3 regions of the Ensifer sp. 22521 genome follow, and region 1 is predicted to be linked to each of the others. Evidence: riboswitches for the same ligand, from Rfam matches in the RefSeq annotation. Region 1 holds a riboswitch; each other region holds the start of a gene.
What was found. Region 1 has a riboswitch for cobalamin ahead of cobU (bifunctional adenosylcobinamide kinase/adenosylcobinamide-phosphate guanylyltransferase). Riboswitches for the same ligand answer to the same signal wherever they lie in the genome.
Positions count from the first base shown of each region.

Region 2: linked by a shared signal. The riboswitch ahead of ACTJKE_RS34980 (CbtB domain-containing protein) and the one ahead of cobU (bifunctional adenosylcobinamide kinase/adenosylcobinamide-phosphate guanylyltransferase) in region 1 are both predicted to bind cobalamin.
Region 3: linked by a shared signal. The riboswitch ahead of ACTJKE_RS01070 (aromatic ring-hydroxylating oxygenase subunit alpha) and the one ahead of cobU (bifunctional adenosylcobinamide kinase/adenosylcobinamide-phosphate guanylyltransferase) in region 1 are both predicted to bind cobalamin.

Region 1 covers NZ_JBQENM010000019.1:35,679-39,691, forward strand. Annotated here, with positions in the region: gene cobN (cobaltochelatase subunit CobN) at 1-1,149, opposite strand, end outside; gene cobW (cobalamin biosynthesis protein CobW) at 1,251-2,315, opposite strand; gene cobU (bifunctional adenosylcobinamide kinase/adenosylcobinamide-phosphate guanylyltransferase) at 2,319-2,843, opposite strand; cobalamin riboswitch at 3,280-3,428, opposite strand; gene ACTJKE_RS25170 (adenylate/guanylate cyclase domain-containing protein) at 3,672-4,013, shown strand, end outside.
Region 2 covers NZ_JBQENM010000045.1:17,817-21,829, forward strand. Annotated here, with positions in the region: gene ACTJKE_RS34965 (glucoamylase family protein) at 1-944, shown strand, start outside; gene ACTJKE_RS34970 ((2Fe-2S)-binding protein) at 941-1,789, shown strand; gene ACTJKE_RS34975 (CbtA family protein) at 1,840-2,637, opposite strand; gene ACTJKE_RS34980 (CbtB domain-containing protein) at 2,832-3,008, opposite strand; cobalamin riboswitch at 3,051-3,313, opposite strand; gene ACTJKE_RS34985 (TetR family transcriptional regulator) at 3,312-4,004, opposite strand.
Region 3 covers NZ_JBQENM010000001.1:234,510-238,522, forward strand. Annotated here, with positions in the region: gene ACTJKE_RS01060 (L-threonylcarbamoyladenylate synthase) at 1-539, opposite strand, end outside; gene ACTJKE_RS01065 (DUF6656 family protein) at 619-1,218, opposite strand; cobalamin riboswitch at 1,532-1,740, shown strand; gene ACTJKE_RS01070 (aromatic ring-hydroxylating oxygenase subunit alpha) at 1,845-3,089, shown strand; gene ACTJKE_RS01075 (hybrid-cluster NAD(P)-dependent oxidoreductase) at 3,091-4,013, shown strand, end outside.

The sequences.
Region 1 (4,013 bases):
CCGGTCGGCGGGTTCGGTGCGACGCAACTTCGCCCAGTTGACGGCAAGGCTGGCGGCAAAACGCACCCGATCTTCGAGCGGCTCATGCCCGACAATGTTAGCCTCGACTTTCGCATCGTAGATCGACGCCGCCTTGAACGAGACGGCGCGCGCAAGGATGCGGCCATCGACCTCCGGTAGCGCCACGTTCATCGCCAGATCGCGCGCCATCAGCCCCTGCGGCGATGTCTCCCATTGCTGCCGTGATGAGCCGGAGAAGATCACCTGCAGCACCGGCGCGCCGGTTGATTCCAGCACCGTCGGCTGACGATCGGCGCCGGGCGAAGAAACGGCAAAGCCGGTGGCATTCATCACCACGTCGGGTGGGGCCTCGGAAAAGATCGATTGCAGCGTGCCGACGGAGACCGCATCCTTGAGGCTGGAGACGAAGACCGGCAGTGCCCGAACCCCTTGCACCTTCAGCGCATCGATCAGCGCTTCGACCGGCCGCGTCTCGCCGCTCTGGACGAGGGCGCGGTAGAAGCAGATGGCGATGGTGGGATTTGCGCATGCGGGGGCTCCAGCCCCCACAACACTCAACCAATCCGAAACCCCGATCACGCCCCGCCCCGGCCACCAGATGCCGGCTTTCAGCAAAGGCTTGGCCGGCTGCGGTTTCTCGGCGCCTGAAACCAGCGCCTCGGCATAGTCGAGGAACAGGCCGGCATTGTCGGCGCCGCCCTCGTTGAAATAGGCCCAGAGCCGCTGGCGGTCATCGGCCTCAACCGTAGAAAACGGTTCAAGGCCCGGGTCCGGCTTGTCGTCGCCCGGCAGCACCGCGATCTGGAAACGGTGGGTGACGGCGGCCGCATGCAAGGCTTCGAGCAGATAGCGGAAATAGCTGGCGCCACCGAGCGGCCGGACGACGATCAGCCTCGCATGACGCGCCGTGCGCTCGACATAGGTGTCGACCGACATCGGATGCATCAGGTTCATCAGGCTCGCAATGCGCAGGCTCAGGCCACCGTCACGCCGGCCGTGGGCGGCGGCGATCGAGGAGAGCTCGGTGTCGGCGGCAGACAGGAACAGGATGTCGGCCGGCGTTTGCCCAAGGTCGATCGCCTCGTTGCCGTCGGCGATCGTTCCTTTCTGGGCGAGAAGCAGATGCATGGTCTTGTCCGTTCGGGCAATTCCGAACGGAAACGCGTGAAGCGGCTTCCGTCCGGAATTGCGTTATTTCAATGCGTTAGATCATTTCATTCAATGAACGATCAGACGAGCGCAGCAATCGCAGCGCGAACCGCCGCCTCGTCCATGTCGTGCAGGCCGATGACGACGAGACGCGTGCCGCGCTTTTCGCCGGCCGCCCAGGCGCGATCGTAATACTGGTCGATGCGGGCACCGACCGCCTGGATCAGCAGGCGCATCGGCTTGCCAGGCACATCGGCAAAACCCTTGAGACGCAGCACGTCGTGCTCGGATATCACGCCCTTGAGGCGATCGATGAAGGCGGCCGGATCGGCGATGGCGCCGAGCTCGACGACAAAGCTGTCGAACTCGTCATGGTCGTGCTCCTCGCCCGCCTCATGCTCCATCTCGTGATGCGACTTGCGGTTGGCGATATCGCTTTCGGTGCCGACGCCGAGGCCGAGCAGGATGGCGGCGGCCACCTCGCCGTTCTTCGCCTCGATCATGGTCGGCTTGCGGCTGGTGCGCGAGGAAACCTCGTCGCGTACCGCCTTGAGGCCGGACGCGTCGATCAGATCGGTCTTGTTGAGCACTATGAGGTCGGCAGCGGTCAGCTGATCCTCGAACAGTTCCTCGATCGGGCTTTCATGGTCGAGATTGTCGTCCTCGACGCGCAGCGCATCGACCTTGTCATGGTCGTCGGCAAAGCGGCCGGCGGCAACGGCAGCGCTGTCGACCACGGTGACGACGCCATCGACGGTGACTTCACTGCGGATATCCGGCCAGTTGAAGGCGGCGATCAGCGGCTGCGGCAAAGCCAGGCCCGAGGTCTCGATGATGATATGGTCCGGGCGGTTTTCGCGCTCGAGCAGCTTGGTCATGGTCGGGATGAAATCATCGGCCACGGTGCAGCAGATGCAGCCATTGGTAAGTTCGATGATGTCGTCCTCGGTGCAGGCCTCCGCACCGCAGCCCTTCAAGACGTCGCCGTCGACGCCGAGATCGCCGAACTCGTTGATGATCAGCGCGATGCGCTTGCCGTCGGCGTTCTGCAACAGATTGCGGATCATCGTCGTCTTGCCGGCGCCGAGGAAGCCGGTGATGACAGTCGCCGGGATCTTGCCGTGGCTGGTTCTCGCAGTGGTCATTATTCAACCCTTCATTTTCAGCGGCAAACCGGCCGCGACAAAGTAAACTTCAGCGGATTTCTCCGCAACGATCTGGTGAAGCCGGCCGGCATGGTCGCGAAACTCGCGCGCCATGCGGTTCTCGGGCACAATGCCGAGGCCGACCTCGTTGGAAACGAAAACGAGGCGCGCCTGCGCCTGCGGCAGGTAGGCGGCGAGCGCTGCGAACTCCGCCTCGATGTCGCGCTCCTCGAGCATGAGATTGGTGACCCACAGCGTCAGGCAGTCGATCAGCACGACGTGATCGGGATTATCGATGCGACTGAGGATGCCGACGAGATCGACCGGCTCCTCATGCGTCGTCCAGCCTTCGCCGCGGCGCATCTTGTGATGGTCGATGCGCGCGCGCATTTCGTCGTCCCAGGCGCGGCCGGTGGCGACATAATGTTTGGCGAGACCGGACGCTTCGACGAGCTTCTCGGAAAAGCTGGACTTGCCGGAACGGGCGCCGCCGAGGACCAGAACGGGTCCGGCGCTGGGATTGCTCATCGCGACCGCGCCAAGGTCAGCGGCAGATGGCAACAGCCGTTCGACGCGCCGGCGGCGCGTTCGGGAAAGTATCTGAGAGCCAAAACAACCTCCGTGATGGCGTTGGAGACGACACGTCTCCTCGGGCGGAATGCCCATGTCGGGTGGCAGGTCTCCTGGCTCACGGCGTCACGAGGCCCCACATCGCCTCGCTCAGAATGGACGAGGTTCCGATGTCAGGACCCGAGCGGCCCGCCTCACCTTCCCGGCGCTTTCCGGTGCCACAGCGAACCTTTGCGCGTCGTCTCCGACGCGCGGCGCTGTGGGCGGCTTCGTGAAAGGCGGACGATTCGTAGAAGAAGAGGCGTCCAACCCGGCTGATCACGATGCCACGCCAGTGGCTTTTCCGGCTCGATTCCGCACTGCCTCGATTGCCCCATGCAACCGGCTGGCAGCTCTGAATTTGAGCCCGATGGCGAACCCTGACCGTTCTACAGTCGCGGGGTCGGCTGCGATAAGGATGCCCGATTTGGGTCCATCCGTCACATTCCCAATTATTCCCCCCGATCGCCACGACAAGGGGGAACCATCCAACATCCGATGATTAGGAAGCGGGCGCCGCAAAGTCAATCGACGCTTGCGACACCTCCCCGGCCGACTTGCGTCGCGCGACGATTTGTCGAGCGCGAAGCCGCACCGGACATGAGGCGAATGGCAGATCGCGAACGAACATATTTTAGCAATGACGGATGTTGCGTTAAACTGCAGCGCCGCGCGTCCTATGGACGTGCAAAGGTCGCTGAACCATCCCGCAACCGACCCGAGGGGCTTCGTTTATCCGGTAGGCACATGGAACGCAGGCTCGCCGCCGTGATGATTGCCGACGTTTGCGGCTATGGGCTGCTTACCCAGGCCGACGAGGAGGGTACCTGCGCCCGCTTTCAGGCCGACCTGCACGAACTATTCGAACAAAGCATCGAGACGCATCGCGGCCGGCTGATCAAGACCATGGGCGACGGCCTGCTGGTCGAGTTCCACAGCGTCGTCGAGGCAGTCCGATGTGCGGTCGAGGTGCAGCGCGCCAAATCTGATAGTCGCGGCGTGGACGCGGGGCGGCTGCAATTCCGCATCGGCATCAATCTTGGCGACGTGATCGTCGAGGGCGACGACATCCACGGCGATGGTGTCATC
Region 2 (4,013 bases), on a different contig from region 1:
CGGCGCTGCTGATCGCCGGATGCCTGACCACCTCCGCTTATTTCTCCGGCGAGGACACGGGGGAATGCGAGATCCGCACGCTCGCCGAAAGGCTCTATGCTCGCGTGGATTGGCGCTGGGCGTTGAACCGGAGTGACACACTGACGATGGGCTGGCGCCCGCCCGGCCGGTTCCTGAAGCATCGCTGGCGCGGGTACAGCGAGGCGCTGCTGCTCTATGTGCTGGCGCTCGGGGCGCCCGATCATGCGATCGAGCCGGAGCACTACGCCGCCTTTACGGAGGGTTACGACTGGATCGCGGCTGACGGCGGGCCCCATCTCCATGCGGCCCCGCTGTTCATCCACCTGTTCCCGCAGGCCTGGCTTGACCTTCGCGGTCTCGGCGATCGGCCGATGCGCGAAAGGGGGACGGATTACTTCGAGAATACCCGGCGCGCCATCGCGCTGCAGCGCGACCATGCGTGGCGAAATCCCGGTGGCTTCGCCGGCTATGGCGAACGCCTCTGGGGGATCAGTGCCTGCCATGCGCCACGCGGCCGGCTGCGCCTCAAGGACGGACGCTGGCAGCGGCTTTTGGGCTACGTCAACCGCGGCGCACCCTTCGGTCCGGATGACGGCACGCTCGTGCCCTGGGCTGCAGCGGCCTGTCTGCCTTTCGATCCGGATGCGTCCCTATCGGCCCTCGGCCATGTCGCGGCCGGCTATCCCGGGCTTCTGAAGGAAGGGCGCTTTCCGGGCGGGTTCAATCCGAGCCTTGCTGGCGAGGGGCCTGCGGGTTGGATCGACGAGCGTGTCGTCGGCCTTGACCAGGGGCTCGTCGTGATGATGATCGAGAATTGGCGGAGCGGCTTCGTCTGGGAGCTGACACGCAGCCTGCCGGCGATCCGGCGCGGTCTTGAGCGCGCGGGATATGAGGGCGGCTGGCTGGCGACGGAGACGGCATGAATTCGAGAAATCACCAGCGGATGGCGCGGACGGTCGAGGGATATCCGCCGCAGGCGCTGGCAGTGGTCGAGCGGTTGCACGCGCAGTTCCCCGACGCCGGTGTCTCGCTCGGGCCGGCGGACAGTGCCTTCAGCGCACCGGCCGCCTTCTGGGCCGCTGGTGGGACCGGGATCGAGCAGAGCCTTGCCTATCAGGACTTTTTCGCAATCGGCATGACGGACCGGATTCGGGCGGCACATCTGATCGCCTTCTACAGCCGCCAGCTGAGTGTGGTTCTCGGCGCGCTCTATCTTGGCGCGGGTCTTCAGGCGCAGATCGCCGGGCTTCGCTTCGAAGAGTGGACCCGCCTTCACCAAGATCGGGAAGTTGCCGGCAAGCGTTATCATTTCCGCCTCGGTGTGGCGGAAGGGCCGCAGCATGCCGAAGGCATCAGCGCTTTCGAGCGCGGCTTCACGGCCCATCTGGCGCCGGTCATCGCGGTCCTGAAAAAGCGCACCGGGCTTTCTTCCGGGGCGCAGTGGCGGCTGGCAGCGGATTCCCTTGCCGGAGCGTTCCTGGAGATCGGTCGCGCGATCGGTGACGAGGCGCGCGGCATGGCCGAGGCGCTTGCGATCGTCAAGCGGCGGGGCTCGCGGTTGTTCTCGGAAGAGCTCTGCTACGAGGAGATCTCCGCGGTCGATCCGGCAAGCGGCGCGCAACTGTCGCGCCAATATCGGATCCGTTGCGGCTGTTGCCTCTACTTCCAAACGGAGGGTGGCAGCTTCTGCGATACCTGCGTCCTGCTGGAGCCGGACGATCGCCGCGCGCGGCTGGCCGCGCATCTCATGCAAAACGGCGGGGCCTGAACCCCGCCGTCGTTTGTTCAGGTGCCCATGGGGGGGCGTGATCGGCCGGATCAGTTTGCTCTCGCGAAACGCTCGTTGATGAAGCCGGAGACGACGCCAAGCACGATCCAGAAGGCGAGCGTGGTGGCGAGTGCGGCAACCGCAAACTCGGCGCCGAGTACGGCCGGAACGTTGCTCGTAATATCGACCGGCTGCGGCGCGCCGTAGACATGGGGTGCTGCGATCAGCACCAGGCCTGCGACCTTGGAGACGATCTCCTCGCGCAGGACGACGAGATAGAGACCGACTGCGGAGAGGGCGACGGTTGCCAGCCACCAGGTCTGGCGGTCGCCGAGTTCGGCGGCCGGGAAACCCGGCAGTTCCGGCGGCAGGCCGATTGCCGGCAGCATGTGCACGGCGAGCCAGCCGCAGGCGCCCCAGAGCGCGCCGTTCCGGAGCGTGATCGGGTAACCGATCACCAGGCTGACGCCGGCCAGGAGCAGGCCGAAGCCGGAGCCGGTGACGAGGTTGGCAATGAGTGTGCCGGAGAACCGGCTCATACCGAACATGATGCCGCCTTCCTCGTGTTCGCCCTCATGCGCATAGGCTGGCGTGATCGGCGACAGGGCATCGAGCATGGCGGAAAGCGGTGAGACCGCCTTCAGCGACGAATGCTGGTCATGGCCCTCGGCGGCGGGTTGCGTCGTTCCAGGCTGTGCAGCGGGCTGTTCGGTTGCGGCCGGAGCCTCGCCTTCGAATTCCTCCGCATGCAGGATCAGCGGGGTTACCCGAAATTCCTGGGCGCCGGTCATGAAGACACCGGCAATCAGTCCAGCCACGATCGCGGCCAGAAGCGTTCTGACAATCATCTTGAATTCCCTCGATAACGGCAAAAGCCACGCGCTGCGGCGTGGTTTGCAAGCCTTCCCGTTCTGTCATGCGGACGGCCGTTGCGCGCCGGACGAACCGGCATGCACAAACACCGACATCCGGCACAGGCCGGATGCGTTCATGTCCGCAGACACTTCGATGCGGAACGTGAGTTACGTTCCGGAACATCGTCTTAGTGGCAGGGGAAGCCGTAGGAGTGGCGGGTGTCGTGCGCGGTGTCGTGCAGCACTGCCGAGTTGGCAAGGCCGGCGCCGAAGACGAGGAATGCGCCGATGAAGAGCGCGATGACGCCAGCGGTCAGACGATCGCTGAGGGAGAGCGGAATGCTCGAAACAGTAGACGTAGCCATGACAACCTCCGTGATGGCATCGGGAAATTCCCGGTGTGGGCCCTATGCCCGTATCGAGTGGCAGGTTTCCTGGCTCACGGCGCTGGGCGGGAAGCCCTGGATCTGCCTCGCCTTCCCAGATCGACCACCCTCTCGTGGTCTCTTCCAGTGGCTTCTTCCGGATCGCTCCGGAATGGCAGATCGACGTCGCTCTACAGTCGCGGGGTCGGCCGTGATGTGAATGCCCAGCATGGGTCCATCCGTCACGTTCCCGTTTACTCCCGAAACACGTTCGTGTCCCGGGAACCAATCGATCCCAGATGATTAGGAGCGTGTCATGGAGTTGTCAATTGAGCCTGCGCCGCCCGCCGCTTCATCAGCGACAAAATCGCGGAGGATCATCTGCTTGTAGGCCTCGACGATGCGGTCGCCCTCGGTGCGATCGACCGACACGGCAAGCCGCATGGTGCAATCGCCGAGATGCATGATCAGGAAAGCGGCGCTATCAATGGTTTCGCGCGGCGCTTCGGGCACAAGCCTAGCCCAGACATCGGCAAGAAGTTTTCCGCCGGCGCGGCTTTGCAGAAGATCGATCTCGCGCAGCGCCTTGTCGGCCTGCATTGCCGACCAGATGTCGCGCATCACAGGCTCGGCCAGGAACATGTCGTAGTAGATGTCGAACAGCACACAGAAAGCGTCGCGTAGTTCCGCGAGCGATGTGACCTTGGCAAGTTCGGCGGCGATGCACTCGTTGCACACGGCATTGTAGCGCTCGGCCAGCGTGCGCACGATCGCCGCCTTGTCAGGGAAGTACTGGTAGAGCGAGCCGATCGAAATTCCAGCCTTTTCAGCGACTTCGCTCATCCGCATGGCGTCGCTGCCCTTTTCCTGAATGAGCGCCGTCGCGCAGGCAAGGATTTGTTCGACGCGCTCGCGGCTGCGTTTCTGGCTGGGTGTCCGGCGCAGCGCAGTCTCGTCTTCGGCGGGGACCGCGGATGGGCTTGTTTCTGTAATCATGAGTGATGC
Region 3 (4,013 bases), on a different contig from region 1:
GACTCCAAGCCGATTTCGGCCGGGCCTGCGTCGAGGATCAGTTTCAGCTTTTCGCCGAGATCCGCATCGACATGGACCGCACTGGTCGGGCTGATCTTGCCCGAGGTGTTGGCGCTGGGCGCTGCGAGCGGCCGCCCGAAGCGGGCGATCACCCGGCGCGAAAAGCCGTCGGGCATGCGGATGCCAAGCGTGTCGAGGCCGGCCGAGGCCAGCGCATGCACGCTGCTATCGGGCCGCTGCGGCAAGATCAGCGTCAGGGGTCCGGGCCAGAAGGTTTCCGCCAGGCGTCGGGAAATCGGGTCGAAGCGCACATGGGCCTCGGCCATCGCCATGTCGGAGACATGCGAGATCAGCGGATTGAAGCGCGGCCGGCCCTTCATCTCGTAGATGCGGCTGATCGCATCGGGATTGGTGGCGTCGGCGGCAAGGCCATAGACGGTTTCGGTGGGAATGGCGACCGGTTCGCCTTCGGCAAGAACGGCGCAGGCGCGTTCGATCGCGCGGTCCGGTTCCCTGCCTGTGTCGATGATCTCTGCCATGCCGTTTCCTTTCCGACGCTTCCTTAACGGACGTGCCGGGAAAACAGAACGATTTTTTTGGGGGCGTTCGGTTGCTGCCTCAGAGACTGCGGATGATGCGGCGCAGCGCGGAGTCCCGGGCACCCAGCATCAGCACGTTCTTGAGAGCAACCTTGGGGTCGTCCGTGCGGAAGAGGAGCCCGTTGTCGCGGACGTTGCGGTTGATGACCATCTGTCCGTCTTCGGCGTTCGGCTCGATCGCGACCGCGAAATACATGCGGGAATAGCCGCTCTGGATACGGTCGAAGAAATGCGTCTCATCACCAAGGTCGCTGAAGAAATTGGCGAAGTAGAACGACCAGGTGATGTCCTTGGAAGGCGTGACCGCCGTCCGCGCCGCCGTCACATGGCAATAGCCGAGATGCGGCTTGCCGACGAGCGTGCGGTGAAAAATCAGCTTGGGAAACTGGATCGAGGCATGAAAGCCGTTGATCCGCTTGTGCGTCGTGTCACCGGCGGTCGCGAGCTTCTTGCCGGTCCTGTCCGCGACTTCTTCGTAGCTCAGATACCGTCGCTCGCTCGGCAGCCATTGCCGGCGGTTGATCCTGCCGGTGCGCAGAAACTCGGTGTGAACGGCCGTCTTCGGCATGACCGCCGGCGGCTTCTCGGCCGCAGCGTCGTAATATCTGAACTTTGCCATGATCGTCAGTGTGCCATCTGCCTGCCGGACATCTTCGTCCGCCGGCAAGCCTAGTGGCTTATGGTTAATGAAGGATTTCCTTTCGTTCGCGGAAGATGCCCCTGCACATTCATGGGAATGTCGCAAACGGGCGAAGCCTTCCTGTGTCTGCGTCATGTCAGTCACAAAAGACGGCATCTGCCAAATTTTTGATCTATCTATATGTTTATAAAGTGAAAAATTCTCGATTCCGTTTCCAGAAGGCGGTTTCGATCGTGTCGTCATTCTGGAATTGAATGTCGCTATCCGGCGCCTGCCGAGGCGCCTTCCGCGCTTACATATCCTTACTCAAGGTGTCGTCTTCCAAAGGGGAAGGCGGAGAATTGGGAAGCCGGTCAAATCCCGGCGCTGCCCCCGCAACGGTGGTGGAGCGAAAGCCTCGGCAAAAGGCCACTGGACGGTTTTCCGTCCGGGAAGGCGCCGGGCTGGTCCTTCGAAGGACGGCTCCTGAGCCCGGAAACCAGCCTTGACAGACATAACCGTAACGGGTTGCGGCGGGCAGCCGGATCGGAGCCTAAGACGCATGGGTGCGCGCCCGTGCGGGTTCCTGTCCTGCCTCTCCGAAACATGGCGCATGAGGACAGGACATGGATACCAAGACCGATATGCTTCGCAAGCTGAAGGGCCGGCGTGACGGCTACAGCCTCGATCGGGCCTTCTACATCGACCCCGACTATTACCGGCAGGACCTGGAAAACATCTGGTATCGGGATTGGCTGTTCATCGGCCACGATTGCGAAATCCCGCGGGCCGGCAACTATTTCACCGTCCAGGTCGGCGACTATCCGGTCGTCATCACCCGCGATCGCCAGGGCACGATCCGCGCGCTCCACAACTCCTGCCGCCACCGCGGCTCCCGCGTCTGCACGCAGCACAAGGGCTCTTCGGCGAAGCTCGTCTGTCCCTATCATCAATGGACCTATGAGCTCGACGGCTCGCTGCTCTTTGCGCGCCAGATGGGCGAGGACTTCGACAAGGCTGCCCACAGCCTGAAGCAGATCCATTGCGAAACGGTCGGCGGCTACATCTTCATCAACCTGTCGGAGACGCCGGCGGATTTCGCCGCCTTCCGCGAGCTGGCATTCCCCTACCTCGCGCCGCACCGGCTGGGAGAGACCAAGGTCGCCTTCGAAAGCACCATCATCGAAAAGGGCAACTGGAAGCTCGTTTGGGAGAACAACCGCGAGTGCTACCACTGCGCCGCCAATCACCCCGAACTCTGCCGGACCTATCCGGAAGCGCCGACCGCGACCGGGGTGCAGGGCGCCAAGGACGATCCGGTGATTGCCGCCCATTGGGCGAAGTGCGAGGCCGAGGGCCTGCCGAGCGAGTTCCGGATGTCGCCGACCGGCCAGTTCCGCGCCGCGCGCATGCCGCTGGTCGATAATGCCGAAAGCTACACCATGTCGGGTGCGCCCGCCGTAAAAAGGGCGCTGTCGGCCGATGTCAGGCAGAAGCAGATCGGCACGCTCCTGATGTTCCACTACCCGACGACCTGGAACCACGTGCTTTCGGATCACGCCATCACCTTCCGCGTGTTGCCGCTGGGGCCGGAACTCACGCAGGTGACAACGAAGTGGCTGGTCCACAAGGACGCGGTCGAAGGTGTCGACTACACGCTCGAGGATCTGACTCATGTCTGGACCGAGACCAACGACCAGGATCGCCAGATCGTCGAGGAAAATGCCTTCGGCATCCGCTCGCCGGCCTATGAGCCCGGTCCGTATTCGCCGGAGCACGAGGGTGGCGTGATGCAGTTCGTCGAATGGTACTGCAAGTTCATGGAGCAGCGCCTGCAGGGCGATGCGGCTCCGCTCTCAAAGGTCGCCTGACATGCAGATGGCGTCCTCCTTCCATCATTTCGACGAACTGCATGTCTGGATCGACCGGCAGCAGATGCTCGAATGCACATCGGCGGTTGTCGAAACCGCCGATGTCATGACCTTCACCTTCCGTGCGGAGAAGCCCGCCTGGTTTCGTTATCTGCCCGGCCAGTTCGTCACCCTCGAATTGCCGGTCGCCGACGAACCGGTCATGCGCACCTACACCCTGTCGTCGACGCCATCGCGACCGCTGTCGATTGCCGTCACGGTGAAGGCGCAGGCCGACAGCGTCGGCACCCGCTGGATGTTCGATCACCTGAAGCCGGGCATGAAGCTCCGGGCTTTTGGACCGCTCGGAGATTTCAGCTTCGTCCGTCATCCCGGCGAAAAGTACCTGTTTATCTCCGCCGGATCCGGCATCACCCCGATGATGTCGATGACGCGCTGGATGGCCGACTGCGTGCCGGAGACCGATGTCACCTTCATCTCCTGCGCGCGCCGGCCGGACGACCTTCTGTTTCGCTCGGAGCTCGAGGTTCTGGCGACACAGATGTCCGGGCTGAACCTCGGCTTCATCGTCGAGGGGCACGAGGCGCGTCACGGCTGGCATGGCCTGCGCGGCCGCATCGACGGTGCCAAGCTACCGTTGCTCGCTCCCGACTTCCAGGAGCGCACGGTGTTCTGCTGCGGTCCGGAACCGTTCATGCGCGGTGTGCGCGAGATGCTGAAGGCAGCCGGCTTCGACATGGCCCGCTATCACGAGGAGAGCTTCCAGCCGGCGGCAGCACCTGCCGCGGAAGAGATCGCCGTGCGCGCCGGTGCCGGCGATGATGGTGAGGTTCAGGCGGCCAAGGTCGCCTTCACCATGAGCGGCAAGGAGGTCGAGGCGAAACCCGGCCAAACGATCCTGCAGACGGCACGCGCCAACGGTGT